One region of the Brevundimonas sp. EAKA genome, then DNA from elsewhere that is predicted to be linked to it. Evidence: riboswitches for the same ligand, from Rfam matches in the RefSeq annotation. Region 1 holds a riboswitch; the other holds the start of a gene.
The links. A riboswitch is a leader RNA that binds a small molecule or an ion and turns the genes downstream of it on or off. The one in region 1 is predicted to bind cobalamin.

Region 1 (8,585 bases):
CCGGACGCAGGGCGTTCCGTGGCCTTCGCAGAATCCTCAGCGCCGACGGCGCCTTTTGGCGTAGCCGCCCTGATCCATCTTTCGCTCGGCCACCATGCTGGCGACGATCGCGGCCAGGGCCGGATTGCGCAGCAACAGGAAGGCCGCGCCCAGTCCGCCGACCGCGCCGATGATCGGGCGTTCGCGAACGATGTGGATCAGCTTGCCGATCAGACCGTCCGGCGCATCCTCCTCGTCCTCCTCGTCGTGACTTTCGCCCTTCAGGAAGACGAGTGCGACGACCAGGGCGACCAGGGCGAACAGGGCGAAGGTGATGGCCGAGGCGCCCAGGGGCGTCGTGACCAGGCTGATGGCGTGGAAGATGGCGACGCCGAGAAACACCACGGCCAGAAAGACGCTCGCGGCGGCCACGCTGGTCGCCACGATGCGTTTGACGATGCCCTTGAACATCAGCGGCGACGGCCGGCCAGAAGCAGGCCGAGCACCACGCCGACGCCGAGGGCGATGGCGGTCGATTGGACCGGACGTTCCTGCACCCGCTCGACGATATAGCGCTGGGCCTCGTCCAGGCGTTCGGCGGCGTCGTCGTAATATTCGCGGCCGCGCACCCGGGCGGTGTCGTAATAGCCGCGCGCCTGGTCGCGCACTTCCTCGCTCTTGGCCCGCAGCTTGGCCTCGGCCTCCTCGGCCTTTTCGCGCAGACGCTGGGTTTCTTCGCGGGCGCCGATCTTCAGATCCTCCTTGAGGGTCTTCAGGTCGGCCTTGATGTCTTCTCTAGCCTTGGTGGTGGCCATGGTGCGCGCTCCGGTTTCAAGCTTGGCAATAGAATAGGGGACCCCGTTTCGGAACGCTACACCCGGCGCGAGGTTCCCTTCGCCCACCCGTGATCCCCGGCCTCGTCAGGCGCGTTTCGCCGTTCTAGATTGGGGAAATGACCGACCTGCTGTTCGCCCCCCGCCCCCTGCCGACCCTGCCGATCACCGGCGACGCCCGGCGCTTCCCGGTTCGCCGCATCCTGTGCGTCGGCCAGAACTACGCCGCCCATGCGCGCGAAATGGGGTCGGACCCGGACAAGCAGTCCCCCTTCTTCTTTTCCAAGCCCGGCGACGCCCTGGTGTCGGACGGGGCCGACCCGGCCTATCCGTCGGCGACGGACAATCTGCATTTCGAGGCCGAACTGGTGGCGGCCATCGGCGAGGGCGGGCGGATCGTGGGCTGGGCGGTCGGCTGCGACCTGACCCGTCGCGATCTTCAGGCAGAGGCGAAGAAGGCCGGGCGGCCGTGGGATGCAGCCAAGGGGTTCGACCAGTCGGCCCCCTGCGGCGCCCTGACCCTGGGACCGCTTCCGGCCCCCGCGGGCGTGATCGCCCTGAGCGTCAACGGCGAGACGAAACAGTCCAGCACCCTGGACGACATGATCCTGAACCCCGATCAGATCGTCGAGGCAGCCGGGAAACTGTGGTCGCTCCAGGCGGGCGACCTGATCTTCACCGGCACCCCGTCGGGCGTCGGACCCCTGGCGCGCGGCGACGCGGTGGTCGTGACCATCGACGGCCTGGCGCCCCTGAGCTTCAAGATCGTCTGATGATCCTGCACGGCTATTGGCGCTCGGGCGCCAGCTACCGGGTCCGCATCGCCCTGTGCCTCAAGGGCCTGGCCTATGAGACGGCGGCGCATGACCTGCGCAAGGGCGAGCAGAAGGCGGCCGATTATCTGGCCCTGAACCCCCAGGGCATGGTGCCGGCCCTGCAGGACGGGGATCAGGTCGTCACCCAGAGCCCGGCCATTCTGGAATGGCTGGAAGAGGTTCATCCCGAGCCGGCCCTGTTGCCGAAGGGATCGGCCGACCGGGCCCGTGTCCGGGCCATGGCCGCCCTGATCGGCTGCGATATTCATCCGCTGAATAATCTGCGCGTCCTCAGGTCGTTGCGCGAGGATTTCGCGGCGGACCAGGCCGCCGTGGACGCCTGGGCCGCGCGCTGGATCGCGCCGGGTTTCGACGCCCTGGAGATCCTGGTGGGCCGCCACGGCCAGGGGTGGAGTTTCGGCGACCGGCCGGGCCTGGTCGACTGCTATCTGATGCCGCAGCTCTATTCCGCGCGGCGGTTCAACATGGCGCTCGAGGCCTGGCCGGGGCTTCTGGCGGTGGAGGCGCGGGCGCTGGACCACTCCGCCTTCGGGGCGGCGCACCCGGATCGGCAGCCCGACGCCGACGCCTGATCCGCCATACCGACGATCTCCAGGTAAGACTCGCGTAACGTCTCGCTCAACCTCCTTTAAGCTTTGGAGGTGCAAGATGGGAATGTGACGCATTCCCCCGCCACCCCTTCGGCGCCTTCGCCCATAGATCGCCTGGCTCTCGCCGTGGTGACAGAGCCGGGACGCGCCCTGAATCCGTTCATGGCCGCGCCGTCGGGCGCGCGCGAGGACGCCATGCGCTTCCTGTTGCAGACGGGCGCGGACGCCGGTGTCAAGATGATCGCGACCAAACCGGGCGGCGACGGCGAACGGCTGCTGGGCCAGGCCTGGCCCTTCCCCTCGCCCTTCCGCGTGACGGTTCAAACCGTGGCCCTGAGCGAAGGCCTGGATCGGGTCGAGGCGCGGGCGCGCCGGTCGCTGGAACGCATGGGCCTGCCGCGCGGCGAGGCCCTGCTGGTCAATAACGCCGCCGACCTGGCCGGGGCCGAGGGCCGCGCCCTGTGGGACCGGCTGCAATCCCTGAAGACCCGCGGCCTGTTCCGCAGCATCGGCTTCTGCGCCACGGTCGAGGACGGCCCGGCCCTGCTGGCGCGCCGGCTGGAGGCCGACGTGGTTCAGATTTCCTGCAATCTGCTGGACCAGCGGGCCGCCGCCGAGGGCGTGCTGGACGAGATCAAGGCCGGCGGCGCCGAGGTGCACCTGGCCTCGGTCTTCGCCGGCGGGCTTCTGTTCGCGGTCGGCGATGAATTGCCGCCCCATCTGGCCAACTACGCCCAGGCCCTGTCGCGGACGCGCCGGCGTCTGGCCGAACGGCGCTGCGATCCGATGCAGGCGGCCCTGGCCTATGCGTTTTCGCTGAAGGCGGTGGACCGGGTGGTCGCCAGCGTGGCCTCGGCGGCCGAACTGCGCGCCATCCTGGCCGCCGCCCACGCGCCCGGCCCCGATCTGAGCTGGCCGGAGCTGGCGCTCGAGGCGCCGGCGGCCTTCACCGCCGACGCCCGCGCGCGGATCAGTAGCGCAGCCTGACCCCGACATAGGCCGACCGGCCGGGCTCGCCGTAGCCCAGCACCTGCTGATACCGCTCGTCGGCCAGGTTCTCGATCCGGGCCGTCAGGGCGACCTGATCGGTCAGCTGATAGGCCGTGTTCAGGTTGGCGGTGACGAAGCTGTCGCGCACCCCGCCGGAATCATCCTGGTCGCCCTCGGCGCGGACGGTCAGGGCGCCCGAAATCCGATCACCCGTCCAGCCCAGGGTGGCCGATCCCGCATGTTCAGGCACGCGCAGCAGGCGCGCGCCGGTCGAGCGGTCTTCGGCGTCGGTCCAGGCATAGGCCAGGGTCAGATCGAAGCCGGCCCCCAGCAGGGCGCGGCCTTCTAGTTCGACGCCGTCGGAGCGGGTCCGATCGACGTTGTCGTAGTAGATATCGAAAGTATCTTCATTGAAGAAGTAAATGATCTGATCCTCGACATTCAGGCGATACAGGGTGGCGCGGCCGTCGAAACGACCGTCGGCCGAGGCCCAACCCAGTGCCACTTCGATGCTGTCGGCCGTTTCCGGCTTCAGGGTCGGATAGGGAGTCGACGAGAAGCAGAAGTCGCAAACCGCCTGGCTGACTGACGGGGCCTTGAAGCCCGTGCCATAGGCGCCCGACAGGATGAAACCGCCGGTCAATTCATAGGCGGCGGAGATCCGGCCGGTGGTCTTGGAGCCGAAGTCGTCCGTATCGTCGAACCGCAGGCCGCTGGTGATGCTGAGGGCGTCGCTGACTTCATAACGGGCCGTGCCGAACACCGAGCTCGTGCCCAGGCTGACCTTGTCACCTGTCGAGATACTGCCTTCGCTTTCCTCGCGTTCGGCGCCGAAGGCGTAGGTGGCTGCGCCGGCCTCGCCATTCGCCTGCCAACGATAGGCCTGACGGTCGGCTTTGAAGGTCGAGGGGAAGGCGCTGAAGGTCTGGCGCTCGATGTCCGAGGTCGAGACGCTGAACTGGTGGTCTAGCCCGAAGCCTTCGACGCTCGCGCGAGCAAAGCCCGACCATTGTTCGGATTCTGACGTGTCGTCATTGTCGGAGACCGGGAAACCGTTATCCATATCGGCATCGCTCTTGGACCAGCGGGCCGATCCGTCGAACTTGACGTTGTCGGAGACGGCGTAACGTCCCTTCACGCCTGCGGTGGTGGTGGTGAAGCCGTCAGCCTCGGGATTGCCGTTGGCTTCGTCGGCGGCGGAGATTCCATCGGTGTCGAAATGCGATACATAGGCGCTGACGGCATAGGTCTCATTGGCGACGCCGGCGGCCAGACGCCCGCGCACCGTGTCATAGCTGCCGGCCTCGGCTTCGGCGCGCAGACCGTCGATCTCCTTGGTGGTGAAGGAGATCACCCCGCCGATGGCGTCGGACCCCCACAGCGACGACTGGGGACCGGACAGGACTTCGATCCGGTCGATGTCGCCCAGTTCGAAGCCAGAGAAATCATAGGCGCCGTTTGGCTCAGCCGCGTCGTTGACAGGCGCGCCGTCGACCAGGACCAGGGTCTTGCCGGGCGTGGCGCCGCGCATCCGAACCTGAGCGAGGCCGCCGAAGGCGCCCGTGCGCGTCACCGACAGGCCCGGCACGTCGGACAGGATGTCGGCGGCGAAGACGGCGCCGCGCTGTTCGATCGTCTTGGCGTCGATGACGCGGGCGCCGGGCGTGTCGGCGACAATCGCCGAGATACGGGTGGCGGTGATGACGACGTCGTCCAGCTGGGTCGCCTCGTCAAAGGCGAAGGCGGGCGCGGCGAAGGCGGCGGACAGGGCCGCCGTGGAGAGAAGAATGGAGCGCTTCATTGAGCGAGAATCCCCGATGTCGGCTCCGCGAGTGCGCGCGAGGAACCGGTATGAGCGAGCCGATCCGCCGGGCCTGAAAGGTCCGGACGGCGCAAGATCGGGTCGCTACGACGAGAAGTCCCCGCGCCTCTGTCTGGTCCCGGACAGCGGACGAGCGACGTCAGGCGGCCAGGTCTCCTGGCTTGCGGGTCATAAACCGCCGTCCTCGCCTTCCCAGTCACCCAGTGGCGCCGGGGTCGAGACCCCGGACGGACGACGCTCTCGCCGCCTTCAGTTGCGGGCACAGCCACGGTGTCTCACCGTGTTCCCTTAACCGCCTGACACGGCCTATCGCAGGGGTGACAAGCCTGTGCAAGAGCCGTTAACGGGCTTGAGCGGTCGGTCGCGATCCGTCACCCTGACGGCACATGAACGCGCCCGCTTTTCCCTCCCCCGAACATTCGCCTGAAGTCGCCGCCTCGCTGGAAGGGGCGACGCCCTTCATGGCGCAGTATCTGACGGCCAAGGCCGGACAGCCGGACGCCATACTCTTCTTCCGCATGGGGGATTTCTACGAACTGTTCTTCAAGGACGCCGAGGTGGCGGCCGCCGCCCTGGGCATCACCCTGACCAAGCGGGGCAAGCACCAGGGCGAGGACATCCCCATGGCCGGTGTGCCGGTCCATGCGATGGAAGGCTATCTGGCCCGGCTGATCCGCCTGGGCCACAAGGTCGCCATCTGCGAACAGCTGGAAGATCCCGCCGAGGCCAAGAAGCGCGGCGGCAAGGCCGTGGTCCATCGCGGCGTGGTGCGGGTGGTGACGCCGGGCACCCTGACCGAGGACAGTCTGCTGGATGCGCGGGGCGCCAATCGTCTGGCGGCCGTGGCGGTGCGCAAGGGGCGGGCGGCGGTGGCGGTGGTGGAGCTGTCGTCCGGCGCTGTGGACAGCGTCGCCTGTGCGCTGGAGGACCTGGGCGCGGCCCTGGCGGCGTTCCGGCCGTCTGAGGTTCTGGTCACGGACCGGATCTATTCGGACCCGGCGACGCGGGACGCCCTGGACGGGTCCGGCGGCGTGGTTCAGGCCCTGGCCAGCGCCATCGCCGAGCCCCAGGCGGCCCAGGCGCGGGTCGAGCGGCTGTATGGCGTCGCGGCCCTGGACGGATTCGGCGCCTTCGAGGAGGCGGAAATTTCGGCCCTGGGCCTGATCGCCGCCTATCTGGAGACGACCCAGGCCGGCAAGGTCCCGGCCCTGGCGCCGCCGCGTCGGCTGGGCGAGAGCGGTTTTCTGGCCATCGACCCCGCGACGCGGACCAGTCTGGAGATCGACCGGACCCAGAGGGGCGAACGCGAAGGCTCGCTGCTGGCCTGTATCGACCGCACCGTCACCTCGGGCGGGGCCCGGGCCCTGGCGGAGCGGATCGCCCGGCCGTTGCGCGATCCGCTGGCGATCAACGAACAGCTCGACGCGGTCGAATGGCTGCTGGAGCGGCGCGATCTGCGCCGCAACCTGCGCGAGGGGCTGAAGGCCTCCTCGGACATCGCCCGCGCGGTCGGACGGCTGGCCTTGGGACGCGGCGGTCCGCGCGATCTGGCGGCGGTGCGTGTCGGCCTGACCATAGCGGAGGGGGTGGCCGGCCTGTTCATCGGCCAGGTGGATCCGATCACCGGTCAGCCGCGCCGCATCGCCCTGGCCTTGGATCGTCTCAGCCTGTCGCCCGAGGTGTCGCGGCTGAAGGCTGATCTGATCGACGGCCTGGTGGACGAGCCGTCCCACCTGGCGCGCGACGGCGGTTTCGTGCGCCCCGACTATCGTCCCGAACTGGACGCGGCCCGCACCCTGCGCGACGACAGCCGCCGGGTGGTCGCCGATCTGGAGGCGCGGGCCGTGGCGGAGTCGGGCGTGGCCTTCAAGGTCAAGCACAACGCCGTCCTGGGCTATTTCCTCGAGACCTCGGCCAAGGCGGCGGAAGGCCTGCTGCGGGCCGGGCCGGACAGCCCCTTCATCCATCGCCAGACCCTGGCCAGCCAGGTGCGGTTCACCACGGTCGAACTGTCGGAGCTGGACGCCAAGATCAGCCAGGCCGGCCACCGCGCCCTGGCCATCGAGGCCGAGACCTTCGAGACCTGGCGGCGCGAGGTCGCCCGTCTGGCCCAACCGCTGCAGGCGGTCGCCGAGGCCCTGGCCGAACTGGACGCCCACGCGGCCCTGGCGGAATGGGCGCAGGAGGTCGGGGCGACCCGGCCGGTAGTGGACGACAGCCTGGCCTTCTCCGTCGAGGCCGGGCGGCATCCGGTGGTCGAGGCGGCGGTCAAGGCGGCCGGCGATCCCTATACGCCCAACAATGCGCGGCTGGACGGCTCCGGGGCGGATTGCGCCCGTCTGGCCATCGTCACCGGGCCGAACATGGCCGGTAAATCCACCTTCCTGCGCCAGAACGCCCTGCTGGTGATCCTGGCCCAGGCCGGGGCCTTCGTGCCGGCGCTGTCGATGCGTCTGGGCGTGGTGGACCGGCTGTTCAGCCGGGTCGGGGCGGGCGACGACCTGGCGCGGGGGCGGTCCACCTTCATGATGGAGATGGTCGAGACCGCCGCCATCCTGACCCAGGCCACGCCGCGCAGCTTTGTCGTTCTGGACGAGATCGGGCGCGGCACGGCGACCTATGACGGCCTGGCCATCGCCTGGGCCACGGCGGAGGCCCTGCACGAGACCAATAGGGCGCGCACCCTGTTCGCCACCCACTATCACGAGCTGGCCCAGCTGGAGACGCGGCTGGACCATGTCTGCAACCTGTCCATGGTGGCCAAGGAGTGGAACGGCGATCTCGTCTTCCTGCACGAGGCGGCGCCGGGGGCGGCGGACCGGTCCTATGGGGTGCAGGTGGCCAAACTGGCGGGCGTGCCGGGCGCCGTGGTCGCCCGCGCGAGATCCGTGCTCGAACGGCTGGAAGGGGAGAAGGCGGCGACCGCCCGTCTGGACGACCTGCCGCTGTTCGCCCTGGCGGAACCGGCGCCGGTCCTTGCGCCCTCGCCGGTCGAGACGGCGCTCGGGGCCGTGGACCCCGACGCCCTGACCCCGCGCGAGGCGCTGGAGGCCCTCTACAGGCTCAAGGGAATGCTCACATCGAGATGAGATAGAGTATTGCCGTCGGGGAAGGTTCTTAACCTTGCTCATGTCAGGGATGCTTGACTGAAGACCCGAAGCCTCCACTGGATACGGCGATGAAACCCAGCGCGCTTTCCCTTTCGGCCAAGATCGCCCTCATGGTGATCGGCGCCCTGGCCGCCCTGACCGCGATCCTGCTGGCGGTGGCCGTGGTGCTGCTGACCCGGGATGCAGAGGCCAGCGCCGCCGAACGCCAGGAGGCCAATATGCGCGTCGCCTGGGACGTGCTGGCCGACTACGGCGACGGGTTTTCGGCGCGGGACGGCCGACTGTATGTCGGCTCCACGCCGATGAACGACTTCGTCGAACCGGTCGATCGGATCAAGGCCCTGGTGGGGGGCACGGCGACGGTCTTCATGGACGACCTGCGGGTCACGACCAATGTGGTCAAGGACGACGGTTCGCGCGCTGTC
Region 2 (8,585 bases), on a different contig from region 1:
GTGCGCCGATGAACGACTATCATGGCGTGATCGCCGCCGAGGGCGAGACCATCACGCTGGAACAGGTGGCGCACCTGCTTCATGCACGCCGGTTGAACGTCCCCGGCTGGATCGGCGCGGCCGAGACCGGCCAGGCGCGTGAGACCGTTCAGGTCGCCATGCCGGACGCCGGCTTCGACGCCTGGTACGCCGAACGTCGCGTGACCTTCGGTAAATATTTCAAGGACAAGGAACGGGCCCGTCGCAGCCTGGAGGCCGAGCTGGGCCCCGTTCGGGTCGAACGCGGTCTGCACGACCCCGCCCTGCTGGACCAGTTGATCGATCTGAAGGCGGCCCAGTATCGCCGCTCGGGCCTGCACGACATTTTCGCCTGTGGCTGGACGCGCGACCTGCTCCACGCCCTGATGGCGGATCCCCGGCCGGACTTCGGGGCCTCGATGGCGGCCATGCATGCGGGGGACAAGCTGGTGGCGATCGAGTTCTCGCTACACGCTGGTCGGCATTATCATTTCTGGTTCCCGGTCTATGAGCCCAGCCTGGCGCGTTGCTCGCCGGGGATACTGCTGAGCATGGACACGATGCGGCTGGCCTCGGCCGAGGGTTTCCGGGTCTTCGACTTCGGGTTCGAGGGCGAGAGCTACAAGAAGTATTTCGTCAACGCCCGGCAGACGGTGCGCGAGGCGGTGGTGATGCGGCCCGGCCTGACCCAGGCCCTGGGCGACGCGGCGGTGGGGGTGCTGGACAAGGCGGGCGGCCGGGGCGAGGCGCTGCGGGCGTCGCTGCGCCGTCGCTGGTCCACCATCGAGGCCTGCGAGGCCTCGCCGGTCGGGCGGCTGCGCGGCGCGGCCGTCGCGGTTCGGTCCGCCGTCAGCAAGGCCGCCGCCCGCAAGAAGACGGCGCGCGTCGCCCATGTCTGAGGATAGGATCATGAGCGGCCGCCGCACCCGCTACCCCGGCCCCATCGCGGAGGCCAAGACCCATCCGCACAGCCTGGTGGAACAGGGCTTCGCCGAGGATACGGCCCTGGCCGCCGTGCTGGACCGCTATCCGGCCGAATTGTTCGACATCAATCTGTACGACTACGACGACGCGGGCCAGGTCAGCTTGCGCACCGGCGCGCGGGGGCGGCTGTCGGGCGAGGATCTCCTGGAGGCGATCAAACAGGGCCGGCTCTGGGTCAATCTGCGCGGGGTCGAGACGGCCTGGCCCGAATTGTGGGCGGCGGCGATGAAGGATTTCGCCGCGATCCAGGCGACCTATCCGGGCCTGCGGGCGGTGCGGAACGCGGGCCAGCTGATCCTGTCCTCGCCCAAGGCGCGGGTGCCCTATCATTTCGATGCGGCGGGGGTGGTTCTGTTCCACCTGCGCGGGCGCAAGCGGCTGTTCGTCTATCCGGGCGACGAGCGGCATCTGCCCGAGCGCAGCATGGAACAGGTCGTTGCGCGCCAGACGACGGAGGAACTGCCCTATGATCTGGCGTTCGAGAACGACGCCCAGATCATGGATCTGGAGCCCGGCCGCGCCCTGACCTGGCCCCTGTACGCGCCGCATCGTGTGGAGAACCTGGACCGGTTCTGCGTCAGCCTGTCGATGGATTTCCAGACCTGGCCGTCGCGGTTCAGAAACGGCGCACTGTTCACCAACGCCGTGATCCGCAGCCGGGGCGGCGAGCCGCGCCTCACCGACGGCATGGCGGCGCCGGAACTGGCGGCGCGCTGGGTGGCGTCGCTGGCTTTGAAACGAGCCGGGGCGATGAAGAGCCGGATCGCGACCTTCGAGCGCGACTTCCAGCCCGAGGTCGGGGTTGCGGACGGCGCGGGCGCCTTGAACGCCACCCGTTAATTCGAGTTCATGACCTCGAGTTAAAATGACTCGCGGGTCGCCAGCGCGCACCTTTTCCTCATATCCGGGAAAGGGAACGCCTCCATGAAAACCGCTCTGATCGCCGCCGCCGCCGTCGCCGCCCTGACGGGGTTGGCCGCCGCCGCGCCCGCATCGGCCGGCGAAGTCGAGATCCGCAACGCCGTGGCGCGCGTGGTCGTCATCGTCGAGGACCGCCAGGACATCGCCGTCGAGGTGACGCAGGGCCGGTCACGGCTGCCGGCCGTACAGGTGCGGCGCAACGGCCGTGACGTGGAGATCGACGGCGGGCTTCGCCGCAATGGCCTCTGGGGTCGTGGCGACGGCATACGCAACTGCAACTCGGGCCGCGCAGACGCAGCCCAGCCCGGCCAGGGCGCGACGGTCGAGGTGCGCGATCTGGGCCGCATCCGGCTGGAGGACGCGCCCCTGATCATCCTGCGCACGCCGCGGAACGTGGATGTCAGCGCCGGCGGCGCCGTATTCGGCGCCGTGGGACGCGGCGCGCGCTCGGTCGAACTGGACAGCGGCGGCTGCGGCGGCTGGACCATCGCCAATGTGGACGGCGACCTTGAGCTGGGCGTCGGCGGTTCGGGGTCGATCCGCGCCGGGACGTCGCGGACGCTGGACGCCAGCGTCGGCGGTTCAGGCTCGGTTTCGGCCGGCGGCACGGGCGACCTCAAGGTCGCCGTCGGCGGCTCGGGCAATGTGGAGGTCGCCAGCGCCAATGGTCAGGGCGACATCTCCATCGGCGGCTCGGGCGGGGTGAACGTCCGCCAGGGTCGGTTGGACAAGCTGTCGGTCGCCATCGGCGGGTCCGGGGACGTCCGCTACGGCGGAACGACCCGCGACCTCAGCGTCGCCATCGCCGGCTCGGGGAACGTCCGCGTCGCCGCCGCCACAGGCTCTGTGTCCCGCACCGTCGTCGGATCAGGGACGCTTCATATCGGGCGTTAAGACCCGTATCTCGCCGCGAGAGGAAAGGCCCCCGGTCGTGGAACCCTGGGGGCCTTTTTCGTGCGTCGATCCGGACATGAAAAAAGCCCCGGCGGATCGCTCCGCCGTGGCTCTTCTCATCCCGTGAGGGAGGCCGTTGCTTACAGGCCGCCCAGGACGCTCGTGATCGACGAGACGTTCAGGCCGGCGCCGGCGCGGTCACGCGCTTGCAGACCGCCGCCGAAGCTGTAGCGCAGGCCCAGCGACCAGGTGTCGACGTCGATCGAGTCGACGTCGGCGCGGTTGTAGGCGGCGCCGACCGAGAACGGGGTGTTCTCGATTTCGTACTCGGCGCCCACGCCATAGGTCCAGGCGTCCACGTCGCCGCCGGCCACGTCGACGTTGTTGTAGCTGACGCCGGCGTTCAGGCGCAGGTTCGGCATGACGTAGAAGGCGGCGTCGCCGCCGACGGTCCAGATGTCGGCGTCGCTGTCGTCGGACGTGGTGTAGGCGACCAGGCCGGTCAGGGTCGCGTTGGACAGGTACTTCTGGGCTTCGGCGCCGACGGTCCAGACGGGATCGTTGCCCGAACCGATGTCGTTGGCGGCGACGAAGGCGCCGGCGCGGACGTCCGAGGTCCACATCTTGGTCAGGTGGGCGGCGGCGACGCCGGTGACGACTTCTTCACCGAAGGCCTTGGTGTAGTCGACGGCGCCGTTCAGGGTCACGGTCCAGTCGGCGGCCGGCAGGGCGACGGTGCCGTCCACGGTCCAGACGTCGGCGTCGACGTCATCGCCGGCGACTTCGACCGACGGGTTGGAGTAGGTCACGCCGACCGAACCGATGGCGTTCTGGGCGAAGGCCGGGGCGGCGAACAGGGTGGCGGCGGCGGCCGAGGCGAGGAGGATCGTCTTCATTTTCTTTTGTCCTTAGCAGTCTGTGCCCGGGTGGAGGCCCGGGGAGGGCGGCTGCTACCAGCCGGCGCGAGAAGCTGAGCAATAAACCGTCGTTACATAAGTGTCTTGAAACTGACATGTGGCTCATCCGCCACGCCTTGTGGTCGAAATGTGTCACGCGCGCGCGTTTCCTGCGGCAAGGGGTTAACGGGCCGCAATCATATAATCATATAAGGATATCCTTATATGTATTGACGGCTGCGCTTCATTGCTGTCATGTGCCCGGGTCGTGGTCTGCACGCGGTCTTCGGGGCGCGTGGAGCTAAGAGGGAAGCCGGTGTGAAACCGGCGCTGCCCCCGCAACTGTAAGCGGCGAGTCGAGGGTCCATCTCGTGTCACTGGCGTTCGCGCCGGGAAGGCCGGATCCGAGGCGTCGACCCGTGAGCCAGGAGACCTGCCCCGACAGATAACGTCCTCCGGCGGGGTGTCCGGTCAGGCCGCATGCGCGCCGCCGGACCCTTGTTCGCGTCGGCGTCCGCGCGACCCTGTCCGAAGCCTGGCCATAATACAGGTTTCGAACGTCATGACCCGCCACACTGTCCTGGTCGCCACCCTCGGCTTTCCCCGCATCGGCCCCAAGCGCGAGTTGAAGACCGCGCTTGAGGCCTATTGGGCCGGCAAGATCGACGGGGACGCCCTGCTGTCCACCGCCGCCGAGCTGCGCGCCCTCACCTGGGCCCGCCAGCGCGATCTGGGCGCCGACATCGTGCCGTCGAACGACTTCTCTCTTTATGACCAGGTGCTGGACCTGACCGCCATGGTCGGGGCCGTGCCCGCCGCCTATGGCTGGAGCGGGGATCGGGTCGATCTGGCGACCTATTTCGCCATGGCCAGAGGGTCTGGGGCGCCGGGGTCTCGCGGCGGCGACAGTCCGGTCTGCGAACACGGTCATGTCCACGGCGGCGGTGAGGGCGCGCCGGCGATGGAGATGACCAAATGGTTCGACACCAACTACCATTATCTCGCGCCTGAGTTCACGGCGGATCAGGTCTTCCGGCTGGGCTCGACCAAGGCGCTGGACGAGTATCTGGAAGCCAGGGGGCAGGGGATCGACACCCGGCCGGTGCTGCTGGGGCCGGTCAGCTATCTGCTGCTGGGCAAGACGCGCGGGGCCGACTTCGACGTCCTCAGCCTGCTGCCTCGGCTGCTGCCGGTCTATGCCGAGGTGCTGCGGTCGCTGGCGCGTGCGGGCGCGACCTGGGTGCAGATGGACGAACCCTGCCTGGTCACGGACCTGAGCGACGAGGCCAAGGCCGCCTATGATCACGCCTATCGCGTGCTGGCCGATGTGACGCCGCCGATCAAGCTGATGCTGACCCCCTATTTCGGCGCGCTGGGCGACAATCTGCATACGGCGTTGAAGCTGCCGGTGCATGGCCTGCATCTCGACCTGATCCGCGCCCCGGAGCAACTGGCCCCGGTCGCTTCGGACATGCGTCCCGATCAGGTGTTGTCGCTGGGCGTCATCGACGGCCGCAATGTGTGGAAGGCCGATCTGAACGCCGTATTGGACCGGGTCGAGCCCCTGGTCGCCTCGGGCCGCCGGGTGGTGCTGGCGCCGTCCTGCTCGCTGCTCCACACCCCCATCGATCTGGAGCGTGAGATCGCCCTGGAGCCGGAGATCAGGAACTGGCTGGCCTTCGCCGTGCAGAAGGTGGCCGAACTGGCGACCCTGGCCCGCGCCCTGAACCAGGACCGCGATGCGGTGAAGGCCGAACTGGACGCCTCGACCGCCGCCGTCGCCTCGCGCCGCACCTCGCCGCGCATCAATGATCCGAAGGTCCAGGCGCGCGCCGCCGACGCCGACCCCGCCCTGTCGACCCGCACCTCCAGCTTCGAGATCCGGCGCACGGTGCAGCAGCGGCGGCTGAACCTGCCCGCCTATCCGACCACCACCATCGGCTCCTTCCCTCAGACGGCCGAGGTTCGAAAGGCGCGCGCCGATCACGGCAAGGGCGTCATCGACGACGCCGCCTACGCCGCCTTCCTGCGCGAAGAGACGGCGCGCACGGTGAAATGGCAGGAAGACCTGGGTCTGGACGTGCTGGTCCACGGCGAGTTCGAACGCAACGACATGGTCCAGTATTTCGGGGAACAGCTGTCCGGCTTCGTCTTCACCAAGGCCGCCTGGGTCCAGTCCTATGGCTCGCGCTGCGTGCGGCCGCCGATCATCTATGGCGACGTGTCGCGGCCCAGACCGATGACGGTGGAATGGTGGCGTTACGCCCAGGGCCTGACCGATCGGCCGATGAAGGGGATGCTGACCGGCCCGGTGACGATCCTGAACTGGTCCTTCGTGCGCGACGACCAGCCGCGCAGCGAGACCTGCCGCCAGATCGCCTTCGCCATCCGTGACGAGGTGATCGATCTGGAAACCGCGGGCGCCGTCGTGATCCAGATCGACGAGGCGGCCCTGCGCGAGGGCCTGCCCCTGCGCCGCGCCGACTGGGCGGCCTATCTGGACTGGGCGGTCGAGTGTTTCCGCATCACCGCATCGGGCGTGCGGGACGAGACCCAGATCCACACCCACATGTGCTATTCCGAGTTCAACGACATCATCCAGTCCATCGGGGCCATGGACGCCGACGTCATCTCCATCGAGACCTCGCGGTCCAGGATGGAGTTGCTCGACGCCTTCTCCGACTATCGCTATCCGGCCGAGATCGGACCGGGCGTCTATGACATCCACTCGCCGCGCGTGCCGTCTGTGGACGAGATGGCGGCCCTGCTGACGGCGGCGGCGGGCAAGCTGCCGGCGGACCGGCTGTGGGTGAACCCGGACTGCGGCCTGAAGACCCGCGGTTGGGCCGAGACCGAGGCGGCGCTGACCAATATGGTCTCGGCCGCGAAGGCCGCGCGCCTGGAGGCCGTAGGGGGATGAGCGTCACGCTTATAGACATGGTGTTCCCTGGCGACGCCAACCACCACGGCACATTGTTCGGCGGCGTCGGTCTGGCGCACCTGGACAAGGTCGCCTTCCTGGCCGCCGCGCGTCATGCGCGGCGGCACACGGTCACGGCGGGCTGCGAGCGGATCGACTTCGCCGCACCCGCCCGGATCGGTGAAATGGTCGAGGCGACGGGGCGGGTGGTTCGCGTGGGCCGCACCTCCATGGGGGTCGAGGTCGAACTGTGGGCCGAGGCGCCGGTCAGCGGCGAGCGCCGCCTGTGTACGCGCGGCGTGTTCAACATGGTGGCGCCCCGCGAAGCGGGGCAGGGCGACCTGCCGCCGGTTCCGGACAAGCGGGCGGAGCGGGGGGACGGCTGGCTGCGGACGGCGGAGATGGTCTTCCCGACCTGGACCAACCACTATGGCACCCTCTACGGCGGCGACGCACTGAAGCTGATGGGCAAGGCCGCCTTCATCCGCGCCACCCGACGGGCCAGGGGCGTCATGGTCATGGCGGCGTCGAACCGCATCGACTTCTCGTCGCCTATAAGAGAAGGAGACATGATCGAACTGGCGTCGCGCGTCACGCGGGTCGGCCGCTCCTCCGTCACTATAGAGGTGGAGCTGTGGGCCGAGGCGCTGTTGACCGGCGAACGACGGCGGTCGGCCGTGGCCGAATTCGTCATGGTGGCGGTCGATGAGGCGGGGCGATCTGCGCCGATTTCGACGCCTGCGGCGACGCTGGAACCGGCCTGACGGAATCCTGTCGCCGCCACGGTTTCGCCGCTTGACGAAAATGGAATCGGTAGGCATAAGCCCCACTCTTGTTGGACCGGCTGTGCATCCCCGGATGCAGACGCGGTTCGCAGGAACGACCTGAGACCCTGTTCTTTGCAGTGACCCAGGACTTTAGCGGCCTTCGCAGGCGACTGCGTGGGCCGATCGTTTTTGCGGATTTGCGTTCCCTGAGGGCTCTATGCCCGAAGGCCTTCGGTCTTTGAAATGGTTCACAGGGACGCGGTCCTCCGACCGCATTGGAAGTAAGCACCGATATGGATCAAAGCATCCGCATCAGGCTCAAGGCCTTTGATCACCGCGTCCTCGATTTCTCGACGCGCGAGATCGTCAATACAGCCAAGCGCACCGGCGCGACCGTTCGCGGTCCGATTCCGCTGCCGACCCTGATCGAGAAGTTCACCGTGAACCGCTCTCCGCACGTCGATAAGAAGTCGCGTGAGCAGTTTGAAATCCGCACGCACAAACGCGTGCTCGACATCGTCGACCCCACCCCGCAGACCGTGGACGCGCTCATGAAGCTCGACCTGTCCGCCGGTGTGGACGTCGAGATCAAGATTTAAAGTAGAAAGAGGCGGGATCCGATGCGCACGGGCGTGATCGCCAAGAAGCTGGGCATGACCCGCGTGTTCGCCGATGACGGCGCGCACGTACCGGTCACTGTGCTTCAGCTCGACGGCTGCCAGGTCGTCGGCCAACGTACCCAGGAGCGTGACGGTTACGTCGCTCTCCAACTGGGCGCTGGCACGAAGAAGGCCAAGAACACCAACAAGGCTCAACGCGAGACCTTCGCCAAGGCGGAAGTCGAACCGAAAGCCTATGTGACCGAGTTCCGCGTCGATGCGGAAGGTCTGCTGGATGTGGGCGCCGAACTTTCGGCTGAACACTTCGTTGTGGGTCAGAAGGTCGATATCCAGGGCGAGACCATTGGTAAGGGTTTCGCCGGCGCCATGAAGCGCTGGAACTTCGGCGGCCTGCGCGCCACGCACGGTGTTTCGCTGTCGCACCGTTCGCACGGTTCGACGGGTAACCGTCAGGACCCGGGTCGGACCTTCCCTGGCAAGAAGATGGCCGGTCACTACGGGGCCGAAACCGTCACCACCCAGAACCTGACCGTCGTCCGCGTGGACGCCGAGCGTGGCCTGATCC

Region 2: another riboswitch for cobalamin. It lies ahead of metE (5-methyltetrahydropteroyltriglutamate--homocysteine S-methyltransferase); the one in region 1 lies ahead of ER13_RS09380 (TonB-dependent siderophore receptor).

Annotation. Positions count from the first base shown of each region.
Region 1 is NZ_JMQR01000053.1:4,438-13,022, reverse strand. It holds gene ER13_RS09405 (hypothetical protein) at 37-450, opposite strand; gene ER13_RS09400 (DUF883 family protein) at 450-794, opposite strand; gene ER13_RS09395 (fumarylacetoacetate hydrolase family protein) at 932-1,585, shown strand; gene maiA (maleylacetoacetate isomerase) at 1,585-2,220, shown strand; gene ER13_RS09385 (aldo/keto reductase) at 2,305-3,225, shown strand; gene ER13_RS09380 (TonB-dependent siderophore receptor) at 3,209-5,029, opposite strand; cobalamin riboswitch at 5,179-5,387, opposite strand; gene mutS (DNA mismatch repair protein MutS) at 5,437-8,139, shown strand; partial or broken gene ER13_RS19310 (cache domain-containing protein) at 8,229-8,585, shown strand, end outside.
Region 2 is NZ_JMQR01000021.1:19,280-27,864, reverse strand. It holds gene ER13_RS05000 (GNAT family N-acetyltransferase) at 1-917, shown strand, start outside; gene ER13_RS04995 (transcriptional regulator) at 928-1,842, shown strand; gene ER13_RS04990 (DUF2807 domain-containing protein) at 1,927-2,817, shown strand; gene ER13_RS04985 (porin) at 2,958-3,713, opposite strand; cobalamin riboswitch at 3,977-4,169, shown strand; gene metE (5-methyltetrahydropteroyltriglutamate--homocysteine S-methyltransferase) at 4,276-6,633, shown strand; gene ER13_RS04975 (acyl-CoA thioesterase) at 6,630-7,397, shown strand; gene rpsJ (30S ribosomal protein S10) at 7,694-7,999, shown strand; gene rplC (50S ribosomal protein L3) at 8,021-8,585, shown strand, end outside.